Regions from separate parts of the Arthrobacter sp. NPDC055585 genome, predicted to be linked through region 2. Evidence: predicted binding sites of a transcription regulator. Region 2 holds the regulator's gene; the other holds the start of a gene.
What was found. Region 2 encodes HspR, which represses chaperone genes until heat shock. Its sites were predicted from a motif close to AAGTTGAGTCNNNNNGACTCAACTT; they were not measured.
Positions count from the first base shown of each region.

Region 1: the regulator HspR is predicted to act here: its motif matches at 3,368-3,392, upstream of ACWGQ2_RS10960 (Hsp20/alpha crystallin family protein).

Region 1 covers NZ_JBSHIT010000005.1:241,947-249,028, forward strand. The annotation lists gene ACWGQ2_RS10935 (MarR family winged helix-turn-helix transcriptional regulator) at 1-174, opposite strand, end outside; gene ACWGQ2_RS10940 (alpha/beta fold hydrolase) at 238-1,077, shown strand; gene ACWGQ2_RS10945 (VOC family protein) at 1,096-1,458, opposite strand; gene ACWGQ2_RS10950 (DUF2804 domain-containing protein) at 1,560-2,552, opposite strand; gene ACWGQ2_RS10955 (hypothetical protein) at 2,564-3,262, opposite strand; gene ACWGQ2_RS10960 (Hsp20/alpha crystallin family protein) at 3,449-3,898, shown strand; gene ACWGQ2_RS10965 (NAD(P)-dependent alcohol dehydrogenase) at 4,002-5,120, shown strand; gene ACWGQ2_RS10970 (carbon-nitrogen hydrolase family protein) at 5,162-5,968, shown strand; gene ACWGQ2_RS10975 (amino acid permease) at 5,965-7,082, opposite strand, start outside.
Region 2 covers NZ_JBSHIT010000002.1:492,484-499,565, reverse strand. The annotation lists gene ACWGQ2_RS06160 (flavodoxin family protein) at 1-164, shown strand, start outside; gene dnaK (molecular chaperone DnaK) at 354-2,240, shown strand; gene ACWGQ2_RS06150 (nucleotide exchange factor GrpE) at 2,243-2,860, shown strand; gene ACWGQ2_RS06145 (DnaJ C-terminal domain-containing protein) at 2,959-3,954, shown strand; gene ACWGQ2_RS06140 (heat shock protein transcriptional repressor HspR) at 4,000-4,551, shown strand; gene ACWGQ2_RS06135 (ABC transporter permease) at 4,574-5,395, opposite strand; gene ACWGQ2_RS06130 (ABC transporter ATP-binding protein) at 5,392-6,354, opposite strand; gene ACWGQ2_RS06125 (transcriptional regulator) at 6,389-6,685, opposite strand; gene ACWGQ2_RS06120 (hypothetical protein) at 6,678-7,082, opposite strand, start outside.

The sequences.
Region 1 (7,082 bases), on a different contig from region 2:
GCTCCCCGTGATCTGGAGATGCGCGGGGCGAAGGTCGCCGTAGCCATGCGCTTCCGCCTCCGCCAGAAGTTCCCTTCGAAACTCTGCCAGGAGCCGGACCAGCAGTTGGCCCACGGGCAGTCTGCTGCCGCCCTGGAATGGCTTTTCGGAACCTCTTGACTCGCTGTCGCCCACGGCTCAGAGTCTAGACAGAAGCTTCGGAAACCGAAACAACAATCAGCGTCTTGGAGGCGCAAAATGAGTACGCAGCATTCTGAAGTAACTGTGGTTGAAACGGTCCTTGGGCCGATGTCCGTAACGCGGACCGGTTCCGGCCGGCCTGCTTTCCTGTGGCACAGCATGTTCCTGGATTCAACGACTTTCTCTCCGGTGGCCGGCGAGCTGGGCCGGCACCGTGAACTGTTTCTGGTGGACGCACCCGGGCACGGCAGCAGCCCCGGTCCGCGGAGAATCTACGACCTCCAGGACTGCGCTGTGGCAGCGGTACAGCTGCTGGATGCCCTCCAAATCGATGCGCCGGTGGACTGGCTGGGCAACGCCTTGGGCGGCCATGTTGGCATCCTGCTGGCCGAGGGATGGCCTGCCCGCATCAGGACGCTAACCATGATCGGTACACCGGCTTATCCACTGCCGGCACTCCAGAGGCGGAAGACGGCGCTGCTGGTGCAGCTATACCGGGTTCTTGGCCCGTCCCGGCTGGCCGGTCTTGTGGTGGATGCCCTGGTGGGAGATGCCGGAGACCCGGAATCCCGCGCTGCAGCTGGGAAGTCCGTGGGTGAGTCATTTGTGCGAGGCGACAAGCGGGGAAAGTACTGGGCGATGCGTTCCCTGATGCTTCGCCGCCCGGATCTGCGTGCTGCCCTGGAACGCGTGCAGGTGCCTACCCTGATGATCGCGGGCACCGAGGACGCCATGTGCAGCATTCCGGAGGCCGAACGGCTGGCCGCTGCCATGCCGCAGGGAGCGGTTATGCCTGTTGCCGGCGGAGGACACGCGGCACCCCTGTTCACCGCCACAGGGGAAGTGACCCGGGCGGTCCTGGATCTTTGGGAGGCAGGGCAGCTCCCTGCCCGGTGATCCGGGAATCCAGCTGTCCTAGTCCCGGGCGGAGAGGATGCAGAATTCGTTGCCTTCGGGATCGGCCAGCACCACCCAGGGCACATCCGGTGCCTGCCCGACGTCGGCGCGGACCGCGCCGAGTGCCAGCAGCCGCTCCACTTCCTCTTCCTGTGTGCAGCCGTGCGGAACAAGGTCCATGTGCAGGCGGAGTTTGGCGGTCTTCCGGTCCGGAACCGGGATGATGTCGAGCGGCGGTCCGGGGACCCCGTCGGCGGGGGCCAGGGAAATGCCGCCGTCGAACTCCTCAGCCACCCGGTAGCCCAGGGCCTGGGTCCAGAACCGGGTCTGGGCGTCCACATCGAGGGCATCAAGGGCAAGGGAAGCGAATCTGCTGCTCACGTGAAGGCTCCTTCGGTTCGGGTGAGGTGCGAATGAACCTAGCAGTGCGTCCGGGGGCGGGGGAAGAACCGTTGCCGGTCCGGCTGGTGACGAACCGGCAGCTACCAGCGGTTGCGGGCTTCCTCAATCCAGCCGTGCACCCCGTTCAGGTCATAGCGCGTGCCATCCGGAGCGGCAGCCCACCCGGACCACGCCCCAAAGGCCTGCCACGTCTTCGAGGCAACGGCCACCACGTTGGTTGCCGCCAGCCGCCGGTGGAACGGAGTGAGGGTCGCCTCGATCCAGTCCCCGCGGACATGCCATGGCGCGTGCGGATCGGCCAGGTTGTAGCTGAACTCCAGTTCGGCGTCGTAGTGGTGCAGCACTCCGTCCACGATCAGCGCGTTTTCAGTTGCAGGCGTGCCTTCGGTCCACATGCCGCCCAGCTGCAGGCCCAGCCGGGTACCGGCGGAGATGCCGTAGCCAGCCGCCCAGTTCCAGCGCCGGGAGTAGGGCCAGCGTCCGCGGCCGCGGTCCAGGACGGCGAACGCGCCGTCGCCCACCGGATACTGCCGGCCATCAACAGTGATGGTTCCGCTGACCTCGCGGGCCACGTCCTTGAGCGTGTACTGGTAACGGGTGTCCGACCACGGAACCACAACGCCCAGCACGTCGCCCGCAGCGGGCGCATAGAGTTCGACGCCGACGCGTTCGGACTCCGCGCGCAGGTGCGTCCCGCCGTCGTCGTCATGGAAGCGCAGGTGCAGCCCGCCCATGGTGCCCACTGCGGTCATGGGCGGAAGAGTCCCCGGAAGGATGGCCGTGGATCCTGGCGGAAGGGTGAGCGGATCGCTGGTGATCTCCCTGCCGGTGGCACGCTCATACACGTACAGCTGGAGGGTGGCAGCGTAGTCGAGGTGCGCAATGGTCATGCCGAGCACCAGGTCCGGGGTCAGAACACCCCAGTACTCCCAGCGCTTAGTCCGCCAGCCGTGCCGCAGTCCCTGGGGGAGATCCGCGAAGGCGTGCAGCGGGGTGCGGGAGAAGCCCGCCGCAGCCGGGTTCAGCTTTCCGTTTCCCAGGGACAGCTGGACGGGTTCCTTGATTTCTTCCATGGCGCCACAGTCTAAGCGGTGCGGCTCAAAGATGCTGTCCAGCCGGCTCTGCCACGAACAGCGGGTCCCGGCTCGGCGGCCTGCTTGCCGGAACCGCTGGACACGTGGCAATCCCGGATGCGCGGTGCGCTCCGGCCGGCCGGGCGCATCGCGGACTTCCGGCGGACATTCTTCCGGATCGGCGAACGCGCCCGGACACTTCGGGGGACCGCGGGAGCAGCCGGGCCGGACGGCAGTTCCGTGCGGAGATCTGTCCGCGGGGCACCTGCGGCGGCTGCCCTTGCCGGAGCCGTGGCCTTCAGGACTTCAGGCGTACCGGTTGCCCCCGCCGGAAACAGTGCCTGAAGAAACTCTTCCCGGGCGAAGGCCGCTGCGGTGAGGAATTCTCTGGCTGCCGGTGCCGCCGGGTCTGTGGCCAGTCGGCGGGCGGCACGCATGCGCAGTGCCCGCCAGGCCAGCCAGCACAGTACGGCGAGGGAAGCGCCGGTGCCGTACAGCAGCACCACTGCCTGTACCAGTGACGTTGTGCCTCCGGAAAACACGCCGATCCCCAGCAGGGCAGCAGCCACCCATACGGCGCTGGCCCAGCCCGCTGTATCCAGTACTGGGGATGGTGTTGAACCGGCGAGCCGGCTGGGGAGTGCAAGGAGTTTTTCAATGCGGGCTGCATGGTGTCCTGTTCCGGTGCGGAACAGCGCAGGCTGGGTCACTGCTTCCTTTCCTTCCAGACATGGTTCGAATGAAAGAAAACGGATTTCTCCGCTGCAACATCTCGGGTTAGCACTCTCGTGTTGCAAGTGCTAATCTACTGCCGAAAGTTGAGTGAAGCCAACTCAACTTTGATGAAATGGCAGATCAGCCCGCTGTGTAAAGCGGAGTGAAGGAGTTGATTTGTGATGGCAACACGTTTTGATCCGTTCCGTGAACTCGACCGTTTTGCCCAGGCCGTGCGCAGCGAGTCACTGCGCCACATGCCGATGGACCTCTACCGGCAGGACGACCGCTACGTTCTGAGCCTTGACCTTCCCGGCGTCGATCCGGGTTCCGTTGACATTGACGTCGATGGCCAGCTGCTGACCATCCGCGCCGAGCGGACCCTCCGCGGTGAAGAAGGTGTGCAGTGGCTTTCCCGCGAACGTGAGGGCGGTTCGTTCCTGCGCCAGCTCAGCCTGGGCCAGGGCATCGATACCGAGGGCATCACCGCCCACTATGAAAACGGCGTGCTGAACGTGGTGATCCCGGTCAGCGAGAAGGCCCGCCCGCGCCGCATTGAGGTGCAGTCGGGGTCTTCAGCGTCTCTGGGCGCCAGCGAATCACACCGTGAACCCGAGGCGGTCAGCGCCTAACGGCACCAGTGCCGTTCAGGGCGGCGGGCGGAGTTTCCGCCTGCCGCCCTGATCCGTCTGCAGACCCCTGACGCTGCCGGGCCGGGCCGCGTAGCGTGGCCCTATGACTACCCAGGCGCGCGCCGCGATCCTGCGCGGCATCAATGAACCCTTTGAAATCACCGACGTCCTCCTGGACGACCCCCGCCCGGACGAGGTCCTGGTCCGGGTGCAGGCCGCCGGTGTGTGCGGAACGGACCTCGGGGTCCAGGCCGGGCACATTCCCTTTCCGCTTCCCGGAGTCCTGGGCCATGAGGGTGCCGGAATCGTGGAAGCCGTGGGCTCCGCCGTGACGTCCGTGGTGCCAGGGGACCATGTGCTGCTCAGCTTCACCAGCTGCGGGGAATGCCGGAACTGCCGCAGCGGCCACCCTGCCTACTGCACGTACTTCCTGGAGCTCAACCTGGTGGGCGGGCAGCGCCTTGACGGCAGTGCCACCATCAGCAAAGACGGAAAGGGAGTGCACGGACACTTCTTCGCACAGTCCTCCTTCTCCGACCTGGTCCTCGCTGATGAGCGCGGGGTCACCAAGGTGGATCCCGCTGCTGACTTGTCCCTCCTGGCGCCGCTGGGCTGCGGCGTCCAGACCGGTGCCGGGGCCGTTATGAACGTGCTGCGGCCCGAACCAGGTTCCACGCTCGCTGTTTTCGGTGCAGGCCCGGTGGGCCTTTCCGCAGTCATGGCCGCTGCCCTCGGCGGGTCCACCCGCATCGTGGTGATGGACCTGGTGGACTCCCGGCTGGAGCTTGCCCGCGAACTCGGGGCCACCGACGTCGTCAATTCCGGCAGCAGCGACGCTCTGCAGGCACTGTTCGAACTGACCGACGGCGCCGGGGTAACCCACGCGCTGGAGACCACCGGCAGTACCCGGGTAGCGGCGACTGCCGCAGACGCGCTGGCGCCGCTGGGCAAGCTGGGCCTGATCGGTGCCCCGGCTCCCGGGTCCACGGTGGAACTGGATGTGAACTTTATGCTCAACGGCCGGCAGGTTATTGGCATTACCGAGGGTGACTCAACACCGCAGCTGTTTCTGCCGGCACTGGTGCAACTGATTCAGCAGGGCAGGTTCCCGCTGGAGAAAATGATCACCCGCTACGCGTTCAATGACATCAACACCGCCGCCGCGGATGCGAAGTCCGGCCAGGTGCTGAAACCTGTGCTCCACTTCGAGGACCTGCACTAGGCTGGGATCACACCCGGTCCCGAAGGCAAGGCGGTTCCTCAATGTTGGTTAGCGTAGGTCAGTTCAAACCCAGTGGCGACGTCGAGGCGAACCTTGCGGTGATGCGCTCGCTGGCGGAGAAGGCAAAGGCCGAAGGATCGGAACTGATTGTGTTCCCCGAAGAGTCGATGTTCAGCATCGGCAAGGTCGAGGGTCCGCTGGCCGCGGCCGTCGACGCCGGGTGGACCTCCTTTGTGCAGCAGCTGTCCCTGGCCGCCGCTGAACTGGGCATCGCCGTCGTCGCCGGCGGGTACGAATCCTCGGGTGAGGACCGGCCCTACAACACGCTTGTGGCAATCGAAGCCGACGGCCGGATCGCGGCAACATACCGCAAGCTGCACCTCTACGATGCGTTCAGCTACTCCGAATCCACCCGGATCAAGGCGGGCGACCGAGGCATCCAGGTGGTGGAACTCGGCGGACTGCGGGTGGGCCTGATGACCTGCTACGACCTGCGCTTCCCTGAACTGGCCCGGGCACTGGCCGTGCAGGGAGCGGACCTGATTGCCGTGCCCGCAGCGTGGTTCAAGGGTGAGCACAAAATTGACCACTGGGAAACGCTGCTGAAGGCGCGGGCCATTGAAAACACTGTCTGGGTGGCAGCTGCCGGAACATCCAGCGGCCACACGATCGGGCACTCCGTCATCCTGGACCCCATGGGTGTGCCGCAGGTCTTCCTCGGTGAGGAGACCGAGGCTGTGGCCACAGCAGACGTGGCCCGCAGCCGCATTGAGGAAGTCCGTGAGTATCTTCCGGTGCTCGCCAACCGGCGCTTTGCCCCTGCCGAAGAGATTCTCGAAGGCCCCTAGTTCCCGCGGACGGCGTCCGGTTCCGGCAGCTCGATCGGTTTCCGGCCCTCGGCCCCAACCAGGAACCGGTACGCAGCGAGCATCAGGAGCAGCCACACCACGCCAATGGCCAGTGCGGTGCGCCCGGGGGCAGTAAACGCGAGGATCACCGTCACCAGGGCCATAAAGGCGAGGACCACATAGTTCAGGACCGGCCATCCCGGGAAAGGGAAACCGGCCGACGGCGTGCCGTCCCGGCGCATCTGCCGCCGCATGCGGTGGTGGCTGAGCAGGATCGATGACCAGGTGAAGATGGTGGCGAAGGTGGCGGTGGAGGCGACCACCAGGAACAGCTGCTCCGGGATCCACAGGTAGAGGCCCAGCCCGGCGATGAGGCTGGCCATGATGATGGCCACGGGCCACACCGGCACCCCGTAGCGGGAAACATTGGTGAAGCTGCGCGGAGCATGGCCCTGTTCGGCCAGGCCATACATGGTCCGTGAGGCGGCATAGAAAATAGAGTTCATTGCGGACAGTGCAGCAGTGAGTACCACGGCGTTGATCAGGTGTTCAGCGAACGGGATGCCAAGCCCTGAGAAGACCTGCACAAACGGGCTGCCTTCGGAACCGATCCGGTCCCAGGGCAGCAGGCAGAGCATCACGCCCAGGGACAGCACATAGAAGAGCAGGATGCGCACCGGCACGGTGTTCACGGCCTTGGGAATGGCGCGCTGCGGGTCGCCGGTCTCCCCGGCGGTGACGCCGAGGGTCTCAATCCCGCCGAAGGAAAACACCACGATTCCCAGACTCATCACGATGCCCCACACACCAAAGGGCGCGAACCCGCCGTGGTCCACCAGATGATTGACGCCCGGTTCGTAGCCGCCGGTGCTGACGCCGAAGACAATCAGGTACAGGCCGCCGGCAATCATCGCGATGATGGTGGATACCTTGACCAGGGTGAACCAGAATTCCATCTCCCCGAAAACGCTCACCCGCATCAGGTTCAGGCCGCCGATCAGCAGCATTGCCGCGATCATCCAGACCCATCCCGGTGTATCCGGGAACCACAGGCCCATGTACATGCTCACTGCCGTCATATCCGCGATCGCCACAATAATCATTTCGAAGGCGA
Region 2 (7,082 bases):
ACGCCGCCCGGAAGCTCTCCGATGAACTCAGTTCCCGCGGGGCGGAAATCATCTCCGCTCCGCAGCCCTTCTATGTGAAAGGAACCGAAGGTCCGCTTTTGTCAGGGGAGATTGAAAAAGCGGAGTTCTGGGCCCGGTCCCTGCTCCACGCGCTCGGCAGCTGACGGTGCCGGGACAGCAACAAAGTTGAGTCCATCCCACTCAACTTTGTTGACAAAATCCAGCCCGGAGGTAAAGTTGAGTGCAGAACGCTCAATATGCGCTACGGGTGGCAGCAGCGGAAGGGTCCGGCACTTGAACGGCCGGAACCCGGGAGCCGCGGCCATCGATTTCCAAGGAAAGAGGAAGCAAATATGTCACGTGCAGTAGGTATCGACCTCGGAACCACCAACTCCGTTGTCTCCGTCCTGGAAGGCGGCGAGCCCACCGTCATCGCCAACGCCGAAGGCGGCCGGACCACCCCGTCGGTTGTTGCTTTCGCGAAGTCCGGTGAGGTCCTGGTTGGCGAGATCGCCAAGCGCCAGGCCGTCAACAACATCGACCGCACCATTTCCTCGGTCAAGCGCCACATGGGCACCGACTGGAGCGTGGACATTGACGGCAAGAAGTACACCGCCCAGGAAATCTCCGCCCGCATCCTCCAGAAGCTGAAGGCCGACGCCGAGTCCTACCTCGGCGAAAAGGTCACCGACGCCGTCGTGACCGTCCCGGCCTACTTCAACGACGCCGAGCGCCAGGCCACCAAGGAAGCCGGTGAGATCGCTGGCCTGAACGTCCTGCGCATCGTCAACGAGCCCACCGCGGCAGCACTGGCCTACGGCCTGGACAAGGGCAAGGAAGACGAACTCATCCTCGTCTTTGACCTCGGCGGCGGTACCTTCGACGTCTCCCTGCTGGAAGTCGGCAAGGATGAAGATGACTTCTCCACCATCCAGGTCCGCGCCACGGCCGGTGACAACCGCCTCGGCGGCGACGACTGGGACCAGCGGATTGTTGACTACCTGCTGAGCCAGGCCAAGGCCAAGGGCGCAGACCTGTCCAAGGACAAGATTGCCCTGCAGCGCCTGAAGGAAGCGGCGGAGCAGGCCAAGAAGGAACTCTCCTCGGCCACCTCCACCAACATCTCCCTGCAGTACCTCTCGGTGACCCCCGAAGGCCCCGTCCACCTGGATGAGCACCTTTCCCGGGCCAAGTTCCAGGACCTGACCAAGGACCTGCTGGACCGCACCAAGAAGCCGTTCCACGACGTCATCTCCGAAGCCGGTATCAAGGTCTCGGACATCGACCACATCATCCTGGTTGGCGGTTCCACCCGTATGCCGGCTGTTTCCGAGCTGGTCAAGGAACTGGCCGGCGGCCAGGAGCCGAACAAGGGCGTGAACCCGGACGAGGTTGTGGCCGTTGGTGCAGCACTGCAGGCCGGTGTCCTGAAGGGCGAGCGCAAGGACGTGCTGCTGATCGACGTCACCCCGCTTTCCCTGGGCATCGAGACCAAGGGCGGCGTGATGACCAAGCTGATCGAGCGCAACACGGCCATCCCGACCAAGCGCAGCGAAACCTTCACCACGGCTGATGACAACCAGCCCTCCGTGGCCATCCAGGTCTTCCAGGGCGAACGCGAGTTCACCCGGGACAACAAGCCGCTGGGCACCTTCGAGCTGACCGGCATCGCGCCGGCTCCGCGCGGCGTGCCGCAGGTCGAGGTTACCTTCGACATCGACGCCAACGGCATTGTCCATGTCTCCGCGAAGGACAAGGGCACCGGTGCTGAGCAGTCCATGACCATCACCGGCGGTTCCTCCCTCTCCAAGGAAGACATCGACCGCATGGTCCGCGAAGCTGAAGAGCACGCTGCCGAGGACAAGAAGCGCCGCGAGGCCGCTGACGTCCGCAACTCCGCCGAGCAGCTGGCCTACTCGGTGGACAAGCTCCTCACCGACAACGACGACAAGCTGCCCGAGGACGTCAAGTCCGAGGTCAAGGGCGACGTCGATGCGCTGAAGAAGGCGCTGGAAGGCACCGACAACGACGACGAGGTGAAGACCGCGTTCGAGAAGCTGCAGGCCTCCCAGACCAAGCTTGGCGAAGCCATCTACTCGCAGGCACAGGCAGCCGGGGACTCGGGTGCAGGCGCCGGCGCTGAGGGCGGTTCCGCAGCAGGCGAAGGTGCAGGCGGTTCGGCTGCAGGCGATGAAGACATCGTGGATGCCGAAGTCGTCGACGACGAAGAAAAGAAGTAGCCATGGCTGCTGAGGACGCGAACGGAAACCAGACTCCGGGCAACGAGCCGGAGGAAAACCTGGAACCACAGTCACAGCAGGCAGGATCCTCCGAGGCGGGCGCACAGCCCGCCGCGGAGGGCGGCGCCGAGGGCGATGCGCTGTCCCAGGCTGAGGAGATCCTGAACAGCGCCGGCGCTGAGGCGCCGGCGGCTGCGGGATCGCCCGAAGCGGCGGAACTGCGCAACGACCTGCTTCGGCTGCAGGCAGAGTACGTGAACTACCGCCGCCGTGTGGAACGTGACCGCGACGTCGCCCGGGAAATGGCTGTGATCGGAATGCTCAATTCCGTCCTGCCGGTCCTGGATGACATCGAGGCGGCACGCCAGCACGGCGACCTCGCGGAGGGGCCCTTCGCCTCGATCGCGGTAAAGCTGGAAAACACGCTCAAGGGCTACGGCCTGACCCGGATCGACGAGACCGGAGTGGAGTTCGACCCGAACGTCCATGAAGCACTGATCCAGCAGCAGAGCCCGGACGTCACCTTTGACACCGTCACGCAGATCCTGCGGACCGGTTACAAGGCGAACGAGAGGGTGCTGCGTGCGGCACAGGTGATCGTCTCCGTTCCGGAGCAGTAGCACTCACGCCAGGGACCGCCGCTGGGCGGTCCCTGGCGGCTCCGCATTGGAGCCGGCTTAAGCGTTGTTTTATGCAAGACACAGGAAGGGGACACCAATTGGCTAGCCAGGATTGGGTCGACAAGGATTTCTACAAGATTCTGGGTGTTCCCAAGGACGCTTCCGACGCCGACATCAAGAAGTCGTACCGGAAGCTCGCCCGTAAATACCACCCGGACCAGAACCAGAATGATCCGTCCGCGGAGAAGATGTTCAAGGACGTCTCCGAGGCCTATTCAGTGCTGTCCGACGCCGAAGAACGCCAGCAGTATGACGCGATTCGGGCCATGGGCAGCGGCGCCCGGTTCTCCGCCGGCGGCGGAGGCGGCCCTGCAGGCGGTGCCGGCGCTGGATTCGAGGACATCTTCGGCGGCCTGTTCGGCCAGTCTTCAGGCCGGTCGCGCCGTACCACCTACAGCACCGGCGGCAGCAACATTCCGCCGGAGTTCGCTGACCTGTTTGGCGGCGGCGGTTTTGGCGGCGGAGGCGGCTTCGGCTCAGCACCGCCCCAGAAGGGTGCGGACCGCACGGCCAGCACCACCATCTCCTTCGCAGGCTCCATCAATGGAACCGTCATCGGGCTGCGCGAGCCCAGCGGTGAAGTGGTGGAAGTCCGTGTTCCCGCGGGCGTCAAGGACGGCCAGCGCATCAGGGTGCGCGGCAAGGGCATGCCCGGTGCCGCGGGCAACGGTGACCTGATGGTCACCGTGCACGTCACCCCGCATGACTTCTTTGTCCGTGACGGCAACAACATCCGTATCCACGTTCCCGTCACATTCCCCGAAGCGGCACTGGGCGCGACCATCGAGGTGCCCACACTCACCGCGGACAAGGTCAAACTCAAGGTTCCGGCCGGGACGCCGTCCGGGCGCACGCTGCGGGTCAAGGGCCGCGGTGTGCACACTTCCAAGGGCAACGGCGACCTGCTGGTGACAGTGGACGTGGCGGTTCCTTCGCATCTGAACAAGGATGCCAAGGCTGCCGTGGAAGCGTTCGCCGAGGCGACCAAGGGTGAAGACCCCCGGTCCAGGCTGGCCTCCAAGGCGCGCCTGTAGCGCCTCGGCCGTGCCCGTCCGGCGCCCGGCTACTATAACGACAACATGCAAGGAACGAAGGAGAGGGCAGTGGGCATAGACGTCAATGCGCCGATCTTCGTGATCTCGGTTGCCGCAGAGCTTGCCGACATGCATCCGCAGACCCTGCGGCAGTACGACCGGTTGGGCATAGTGAGCCCCAGCCGGGCTCCCGGCCGGTCCCGCCGGTACTCCCAGCGGGACATCGAGATGCTGCGGGAGGTCCAGCGCCTCTCCCAGGAGGGCGTCTCCCTGGAAGGCATCAAGCGCATCATGCACCTCCAGCAGCAGGTGAGCGGACTGCGTGAACGGGTGGACCAGCTCTCTGCCGAGCTGGACCAGATCCAGCAGCGCAGTTCAGATATGGGACGCGTTTTTGCTGCGGGCCTGGCCGGAGACGTGGTTACGCTGTCCCGCGGCCAGCGGCCCCCTGCCTCGAAGGTGCCTGCACGCACCGGTCTGGCCGCCTTGGTGGCCCGCAGCCGCCGCGTCATGGCACTGCCCGCCGGAAAAGGCGCCGCGGTAGAGACCGAACTTGGCTACACCGCGGACCGCGGCGAGTTCTTCCGCGCCAACTAGCACGCAGTGCCGGGTTTTCGGCCTAACGGAAACGGCGGCCCTGGTCCCTCCGGTTGGCCCACAACGCTCCCGCGCAGAGCAGGACGGTCCACGCCAGGAAGCAGAACACCGACGTCGCAGCCAGGTTCTCACCGGAGAGTGCCGATACTGAAATGTCCCGGGCTGCCCGGGACGGCAGGAGAAGCGAAAAAGTGTTCAGCCCGGGAGAGAAAATAGCCGGGGGCAGCATCATCCCGCCCGCGAAGGCCAGCGGAAAGAAGACCACCTGCGTCACCGCGATCGCCACCTTGGACGTGCACAGGTACCCAATGAGCAGTCCCAGGAACAGGAACGGCAGCCCGCACAGCAGCCACACCACAACCGACGCCGGTATCCGCCACCAGGACAGGGTTCCGTCCGTGTACAGCTGCAGCCCTGCCGTGGTGGTGGCACCGACTATGAGGACCGGGATCAGTGCGAAGAACGCGAACATCATGGCGGTCACCGCGCGTGCCACCGTCGCAGGAAAAGCACCGGCAGGCAGTGTGCGCACGTAGCTGCTCCACGGATTGGCCCGCTCCTCCGCCACGCCGATTCCGTAGTTGAACAGGAACGCGCTCATCACCCCAAAGACCGCCAGCTGCGCAATGGCCATCAGCGAGGCCTGGGGGTCGGAGGTCACCGCGGTTTGCGGCAGCACAAAAAAGACCAGCGCCAGGGTGGGGAAGACGGTGGAGGACAGCACTGCCACCGGAATCCGCAGCTGTTCCAGAACCTGGGCCCGGGTATGGATCCGGATCAGGGTGAAGAGCGGCTTGTTCGCCGGAGCCGGGGTGCTGCTGGGAAGCGCTGCGGTGCTGCTCATCGTGATGCCTTCCTGTCCATGGGGCTGCCGTCCGGCAGCGGTTCCGCGCCGGAGGCGGAGTGGGTGAGGGAAATGAACGCTTCTTCCAGACTCGCGGCGTGGACTTCGAGCCCGCGGAAATCCACTTCCTGCCGGACCAGCGTGCGGACCGTGGCATCGGCGTCGTGTGTAAGGACGGTGGTGGCGCCGGAGGGGGACAGGGTCACAGACACCGTTTCCGGCAGCGCTTCGAAGAAGGGCGCCGGAAGCGCGGTGTGGAAGGAGACCCGGCTGACGCTGACCCGGCTGCGGATCTCATCCACCTGTCCGTCCGCGACCACTGACCCGCCGTTGATGACCACCACACGGCTGGCCAGCGTCTGGATTTCGTCAAGATAGTGGCTGGTGATGAGCAGGGTTCCGCCGCCGGCACGGTAGTCGGCCAGCCGTTCCCACAGGTTTTCCCGCGCTTCGACGTCCAGCCCGGTGGTGGGTTCATCCAGGATGACCAGGCGGGGGCGTCCCACCAGGGCCAGGGCCACCAGCAGCCGGCGTTGCTGCCCGCCGGAAAGCCCGCCGCACTGCTTGCCGGCCGCAGACCCCAGCCCGAACCCGTCCAGCAGTTCAGCCGTGGGTATGGGGTCCGCATAGTGGGAGCCGACGAAGTCCACGGTTTCCCGAACCCAGAGGGTGGCAGGCACCGACGTCGCCTGCGGTGTGGTGCCCAGCAGCTGGCGGGCGTGCGGGTTCCGCGGATCACGGCCAAAGAGTTCTACGCGGCCGGAATCAGGCTGGCGGAGTCCGCTGAGCAGGTTCAGCAGCGTTGATTTGCCGGCCCCGTTGGGTCCCAGCAGGCCCACGGTCTCGCCCGCGGTGACGGCGAAGTCGACTCCGTCCAGAGCGGTGAGGGACCCGTAGCTTTTACGGACCCCGTAGGCGCCGGCCAGGATTTCCCGGCGGGGAGGGGAAGGGACTGTCATAACGCGGGCTCCTGACGCATCGGGGTGACGGCCGTTAGGCCAGGCCGGAGAGCAGATCGGAGAGATTCTTGCGGTAGCGGGCGTAGGCGGCTCTTCCCTCGGGAGTGATGCCCACATAGGTTGCGGGGGTTCGGCCTTCGATCGTTTTGGTGACCTCTATGTAGCCGGCGGTTTCGAGTTTCCGCAGATGGGTGGAGAGGTTGCCGGCAGTCATCTCCAGCATCTTCTGCAGCTTGGTGAAGGCGATCTGGTTGTTCTCACCGACTTCGTTCAGCGTGGTGAGGGCCCGCAGCCGGGATTCGGCGTGGATTACCGGGTCGAGCTCAGGCATGTGCAGAGCCGTCCCGCTGCCGGCGCGTGCGCAGGTACTCGACGGCGGCACCTGCCAGCAGCCCGGTGGCTCCCAGGAAGAGGAACACCGCCAGGAACCAGTCGGGACCGGAGACCAGGGCGGCAATGGTGACCAGCAGCAGCCAGATGCCCAGGTAGGACTGTGCCTTGTCATTGAAGGCGCTTCCGCCGGTGATATAGAGCAGGCCGACGATCAGGACAGCGATGGAATTGATGAGCAGGCCGCGCAGCCAGAAGTCATCCACTGCCCGGCCGATCACAGCACTCAGCGCGCCCATGACGGTAAAACCCAGTGCCCAGGCGATCCCGTACATGCCGCCCTGGAAAGCGGACTGCCCGCGGACGCCGCGGCTGCTGCGGGCGAAGAGGACGATGGT